DNA from 2 places in the Cyanobacterium sp. IPPAS B-1200 genome. Region 2 is predicted to be linked to the other one. Evidence: predicted binding sites of a transcription regulator. Region 2 holds the regulator's gene; the other holds the start of a gene.
What was found. The regulator NtcA, encoded in region 2, controls nitrogen genes in cyanobacteria. The targets are predictions, from matches to a motif close to TTTGTANCNNNNGNTACAAA.

Region 1 (3,428 bases), 430 kb from region 2:
ATCAAGAACTTCCTCATTCTGCATAGGAGTATATACAAAAGACTTCCCCTGATCAAAACTCTCTAATAATTGCACTAAATTAACACAGAGGTTGCAGTTGCCGTCATAGATGACATGGTATTTCATAGCCATTTGTTATAATTTTTTATATATTGCAATAAAACTTAATATAACTAATTATCTATGACTACCGACAACATTACCCAAACCAGAAAACTAGGCAATACGGACATAGAAGTATCAGCCCTCGGCATTGGTACATGGGCGTGGGGAGACTCCTTTTTCTGGGATTATGGCAAAACCTATGGTAAAAGCCAGATTGAAGAAGCATTTAAGGCAACGGTGGCGGGGGGAGTAACTTTTTTTGATACTGCGGAGGTATATGGCAGTGGTAAATCCGAGCAACTTTTGGGAGAATTTTGTAAGGCTACAGACCAAAAAATTGACATTGCGACCAAATACGCCCCCCTACCTTGGCGGTTATTCGGTGGTTGTGTAGCTGATGCCCTTACCCAAAGTCTCAAAAACCTACAAATGGATTATATTCCCCTATATCAAGTCCATTGGCCTTTTATGCTCATGAGTCAAGATAACCTCATGAATGCCTTGGCAGATGAAGTGGAAAAAGGTAGGATAGGGGCGATCGGAGTTAGTAACTATTCCTCTGAAGAAATGAAAAGGGCAAAAGATATTCTTGCCAAAAGAAATATCCCCCTCGCCGTTAACCAAGTAAAGTATTCCCTCGTTACCCGCAAAATTGAAGCCAAAGGCATCCTCAAAACCGCCCAAGAATTAGGTATTACTCTTCTTGCCTATAGCCCCCTAGCCCAAGGTTTACTAACAGGAAAATATAACCTTGATAATACTACTAAGCCAGAAGGTGCTAGAAAAATGGACTCTCGTTTTAGTTCCAGCGGTTTAAGCAAAATTGCCCCCGTACTCGAACTTTTAAAACAACTGGGAGAAAAATATCAGAAAACCCCTGCCCAAGTATCCCTTAACTGGTTAATGGCACAGGAGAATGTCATACCTATTCCGGGGGCAAAAAATGCCAAACAAGCCCAAGATAATACAGGGGCATTGGGGTGGAGTTTAAGCAGTGATGAGGTGGCGCAATTAGAAGAAATTACTAAACCTTGGCTTAACTCATAAGGTTAACATTTGATGCTTTTTTTCTCATCGAGGGCATCAGCTTCTTTTTTTAACATTGCCAACAAATGATAGTTTTCATTGGTTTGAGCTATTTCCATGCGACGTTCTAAATTACGGCGCAAATTGGCTTGATGAATAGCACCTAAATTACATTTAGTTTCTTCGCTGATAACATTGACAGTGGAGAGACATTCTTTTTCTTGTTGCCTTTCCTCTTGGCGAGGAATAAAGTAAGGTTGCGCATTGGGATTACTACTATAGGCGACACCACGATATGTCAAGAAAATTTTTGGTTGTAACTGGGGAATGTGTCGGGGAAGTTTCTGGCGACATTCGACACCTCTATATTTACCTAATATATCTGCTTCTTTTACTTCTAATAATGATGTTTCACTGGATTGATGTTGATTTCCTCTGTAGGACATTTTCATTTATTTATACCTCTTTTCAATTATTTAAAAATTTATTTATCAACTTAGTTAAAATTTCATCTCAGTGCTGATTAGATGTTATCTTTTGTGCTTATTTCCATAGAGTCTTAGCACTGTTGATATTATTCGCTCTTTGCTATGGGGGATATATTTTTCCCTATACTCAATGTAGCATCTTTTAAATAAGATGGATTTTTTCTGTATCAATTGTTACAGAAAGTTGTTATTTTGGTTGTATTTTGTAATAAAATGGAGAGTTGATGACAAATAAAAGTGCGATACGGCTTATCTAACAAAGAAATCCTCATCTCTAGGGCAGATAATGCTTTATATCAGGCAAAAGAAAGGGGTAGAAATACTGTTATTTAATTTCAAGGTAACGAATGATAAATTATTAATTATCATTTAAACATCCATTCCAAACCCACACTAACTTGAGAGTCTGCCTGTTGTATAGAATTTTGCCACTCGATTTGGGTAGATAAACGTAAACTCTTGTTAATGGCATAGGCAGCGGTAATTTCTGTAATACCAACTTCATTACTACTACCCAACCCTACAAAATTTTGAGTGACAAACACATCTGCCGCCCCTTGGGGAGATAATGGTAACGCAACTCTTACTCCGAGGTTTATACCATCGGTACTATAACCATTTGTTGTAATAGAGCGATAACCCACCACTGGGGCAATGTTAAAATAACCCCCTAATGGTAATACATAGTAGTTTAAATTAGCACTCACAGAACGACGCTCTAAGGAATTTCCTTGACTATCTTCTTCATCAAAGGAAGTAGCATATTTGGCACTGAAGGTTAAAGGGGTTTTACCGATAAATACATCTTCTATTCCCACAGAAATTCCCCCAATGGCATTATTAGAAGGAAACTCACTATAACCGATTCTCAGTCGAGTGGGAAAACTAGGCTTATTTCTGATTTCATCTAATAAATTCGGAGTTTCTTCTACCCATTTTTGCCATACAGGGCTATTTTCCATGACATCAGCAGGAATGTTAAATTGTTGTTGTCTATTTTCTAGGTCAATATTTTGAGCAAAAAGAGTATTATTAATTCCCATAAAGGAGGGAAAAATAATGCCTAGTATTAAAACATATCTATGGGATAAAAAACTAATTTTCATAGAGGCTTGTAGAGCTTATAATTATCAAATTAAATCTTAAAGTTAATTTCATTCAACTCCTAATTTAACATTGATTGTAATTCATTCATCGCATTATTTTGAGCCTCTACTTTTGTATGAATTTGTCCAACATCCGCTTGAAGTTTTTGGGCATTATTTCTAATATGATTTAATTGATCTTGAATGGGATGTAATGCCTGTTCTAACAGGTTAACTTTTGCCTGTATTTCTGTAGTGTGACGACACATATTTTCAACATTTTCTTGATTTGACTGCAACTGATTTTCAGTCTGTTGATAATTATTTTCTTGAAAATTAACGGTTTCTTGTTCGTTTTGTTGAGCTTTTTTTAACTGATTTAATTCATTCGTAAAATGCTCAATTTTTTGGTCAATTTCCATTTGTTGACCTTTTACTTCTGCTAGAAGTGGTTTAATATTAATTGTCTCGGCAAAATCGAGATCAATAATTCCTTTACGGCGACTAAATACTTTCAGATACTCATTCAATACCTTTTGTTGCTTTTTAAGATTTCGTCTTTGCCCCACGAGAGTTTCATTTAATAGTTTCATAGCTTCTTGAGAATCCGCTAATTCAGTTTCAAGACTCAGTTTATCTACGTCACTGGCACTATAAATTTTCTCTTGAATCTCTTTTACTTCATCGCTTTGGAGGGTTAATTCTTCTTCTTGCATATTAACAA
Region 2 (3,428 bases):
CTTTTCCGACATTATCTGTAAACCCCTTTCCACCTGCTCAAAAGTTAAACCCGTATCAACCACCGCCCTAGTCACTGACAATCTACCATTATGATTACTAGCCGTCTGCGCTAACTTAACCATAATCTCCTCATTAGATAGAGGTTTATTCTTGTCCTGCAATGGTTTTTGTAGATTAACCTCCATCACGGGAGGATGTGTCGAAGGAGTATAAATTTGATTAGGTGCATGAAACCCTCCCGCCAAATATTTTTCTTCAGGACTCATCCCTAATCTTCTTTGCATTTTCCAATTATGCTCCTCCACCATATCAGACATCAAAAAAAGATCTAATATTTGTCCGATGCCAAAAACCCCAAAAGTACATAGCCAAAATAGTCCACTGACGTACTTTTTATTATAAATACGATGTATTCCAGCAAAACCAGCTAACCAAAATAACCAAAATAGATAACTGGTGGGAACATTATTCATCAATCTGCCTCCGAAAAAAATACCGCAATAAAATATTTCTACCCTTCCATTGTGACTTGTCTTTTTCTTTTTTGTGCCGTCATGCAACAAAAAGCAATCCCAAAACCATGCACTGCAGTTAATTTAACTAAAATTTTGACCGAATTTTTTCGATAAAAAAAGCCCCCCACCCAAAAGGAAGAGGGACAGTTACGAACAAGAATTAAGAATAAAAAGACTTACCCTTGACTCATGCCCATAATTTCATAACCAGCATCCACATAGATAACCTGCCCAGTAATACCACTGGATAAATCACTACAAAGGAAAGCGGCCGCATTACCTACCTCCGTTTGAGTAACCGTGCGCTTGAGGGGGGCAGTGGCTTCTACATGGTGAATCATATCGAGGATACCCCCTACCGCAGAAGATGCAAGGGTACGAATAGGCCCGGCGGAAATAGCATTAACTCTCACATTTTGGGAACCTAATTCGGCAGCTAAATAACGCACACTCATTTCTAGGGCAGATTTGGCAATACCCATCACGTTGTAATTAGGGATTACTTTTACACCACCAAGATAGGTAAGGGTAACAATACTTGCCCCATCGGTTAATAATGGCTTGGCAGCTTGGGCAAGACTGGTTAGGGAGTAAGCACTAATATCAAGGGCAGTTTTAAAACCATCACGGGAAGTGTTGCTAAAATCACCCGTTAAGTCATCTTTTTGGGCGAAGGCTAAACAGTGAATGAGAATGTCAATTTTGCCCCATTTCTCTTTGATTGCGTTAAAAGTTTCTTCAATTTGAGCGTCGTCTTGGACATTACAAGGTAAGAAAACACTGGGATTAAGGGGTTCTACTAATTCTCCTACTTTTTTTTGAAAACGTCCTTTTTCATCAGGTAAGTAGGTAACGCCGATGTTTGCCCCTGCTTTGTGTAATTGTTGAGCAATACCCCATGCAATGGAGCGATTGTTGGCAATACCTGTAATGAGGGCGTTTTTTCCTGTTAAATCTAACATAATTAATAAATTTTATTGGTTGAAATAAAAGACAATGGTCTGTTAAAGCGATTAAACGATAAAATGGTTATCTAGTTTACACTTAAGCTATTTTCTTATAGAAAGCGTCATTTGCACGATCAATTATTAAATATTAACTACTGTCTATGCAACCAATACCTACTCAAGAGCAACCCCTCGCCTCGGTATTTCGTCAAATAGGAGGGGGAATGTACACCCCTGTGATGGAAAAGTTTGAACGGGGTAAAACTATTTTTTTTCCTGGAGATCCTGCGGAAAGGGTCTATTTTTTAGTTAAGGGGGCGGTGAAGTTATCTCGTCTCTATGAGGCTGGAGAGGAGATTACTGTGGCTCTTTTGAGGGAAAATAGTGTTTTTGGGGTTTTATCTTTGATTACGGGGCAAAAGAGCGATCGCTTTTACCATGCTGTAGCTTTTACCCCTGTGGAATTATTATCCGCTCCCATTGAGCATTTCCAACGTTCTTTAAAGGAAAATCCTGAGTTATCTCGTCTGATGTTGCAGGGTTTGTCTTCCCGTATTTTGCAAACAGAAATGATGATTGAAACCCTTGCCCACCGTGATATGGCTTCCCGTTTGGTCAGTTTTCTTTTGATTCTCTGTCGTGATTTTGGTATTCCTAGCCTAAATGGTATTACTATTGATCTTAAATTGTCCCATCAGGCGATCGCAGAGGCGATCGGTTCAACCCGTGTAACCGTTACCAGACTATTAGGAGAACTCCGCCAAGATGGCATGATTTCCATTACCAAGAAGAAAATCACCGTCCATAACCCCGTTGCCCTCAGCCAACAATTCGCCTAAAGGAATGTTACAAAAAACGACTTAAATCAAACTCTTGGGTAGGATTTGTATTGTGTCTTTCTTTATTCAAAAGCAGCAAAAGTCTTTCCTGATAATCGATCGCCCCTGTTAACTGTTCTTGTAAATAAGATAAACCGCCATTGGCATATTGTTCAAAAATATTTATCTTATCCTCATGCCCCCCATTCTCCGAAAATACATCTAAATTACCCATGGCGGTGATTGCCAAAACATTAATTAATAAATCATAACCACGGGACATGAAAACATCATAACTAATAGGGGAAGGCTCTTGGGCTATATGTTCAAGGGGTGAACGATAATCATATTTTTTACCCACCGCCGCAGCAAATGCCACAATATCAGCATAGGTTTCAAATATCCCCTCTGGGTTATCACTATTTAAAATTAAACTCTGCACGAAAGATGCTTTATTTTGGTCAATCCTAATCCTACTAGCCATATTTTTATTAATCAAAAATGGATAATTACTTGATAATTAAACTTTAATTTATCCAACATTGTTTGTACCAAAGATTTTAAATAACTGATGTTACGCAAAAATATAATTAATCATTTTGAGGTAGTAAAAGCGTTGGATGTTCACCCTATGTTCATACACGTGTTGGGGCAGGGGCTAGGAGTTGGGCAAGGGGCTTAAGCCCCTTGTTAAAATTTACAGATAAAACCTAACTTATAAATGAGTGCGTAACGTCAGTTAAATAATATGATTTCTGTGTTGATTTTAGCAGGGGGAAAAAGCTCCCGTATGGGCTTCGATAAGGCTTTAATAACTATTGATGGACAATATTTGTTGACTAAAACTTACGAAATCGCTACAGAATTAAGTGATCAAGTATTTATAATTACCTCCTCAGAACATCCATATCAGTCTATTTTTCCGAATACTACTAAATTTATCATTGAATCTTACCCCTACCAAGGGCCTTTAATCGCTTTTTGCCATGGATTATCTTTCATCAAAACTGAATGGGTTTTACTATTACCCTGTGATTTAATTTACCTTCATAGTCAAGAAATAAAATCATGGTTAAAACTATTATCCACAGTATCACCCGAAACAATTGCTTTGTTACCGCCCCATGAAAAAGGGTGGGAGTGTTTA

Region 1: A5482_RS01270 (DUF4278 domain-containing protein) is a predicted target of NtcA. The motif match lies at 1,781-1,800, and genes of this name have one in related genera.

Annotation. Positions count from the first base shown of each region.
Region 1 covers NZ_CP182899.1:290,304-293,731, forward strand. Annotated here, with positions in the region: gene A5482_RS01260 (thiol-disulfide oxidoreductase DCC family protein) at 1-126, opposite strand, end outside; gene A5482_RS01265 (aldo/keto reductase) at 184-1,152, shown strand; gene A5482_RS01270 (DUF4278 domain-containing protein) at 1,155-1,577, opposite strand; gene A5482_RS01275 (hypothetical protein) at 1,985-2,725, opposite strand; gene hmpF (pilus motility taxis protein HmpF) at 2,785-3,428, opposite strand, start outside.
Region 2 covers NZ_CP182899.1:718,425-721,852, forward strand. Annotated here, with positions in the region: gene A5482_RS03215 (TM2 domain-containing protein) at 1-474, opposite strand, end outside; gene fabI (enoyl-ACP reductase FabI) at 693-1,478, opposite strand; gene ntcA (global nitrogen regulator NtcA) at 1,625-2,302, shown strand; gene A5482_RS03230 (DNA phosphorothioation-associated protein 4) at 2,310-2,765, opposite strand; gene A5482_RS03235 (molybdenum cofactor guanylyltransferase) at 3,030-3,428, shown strand, end outside.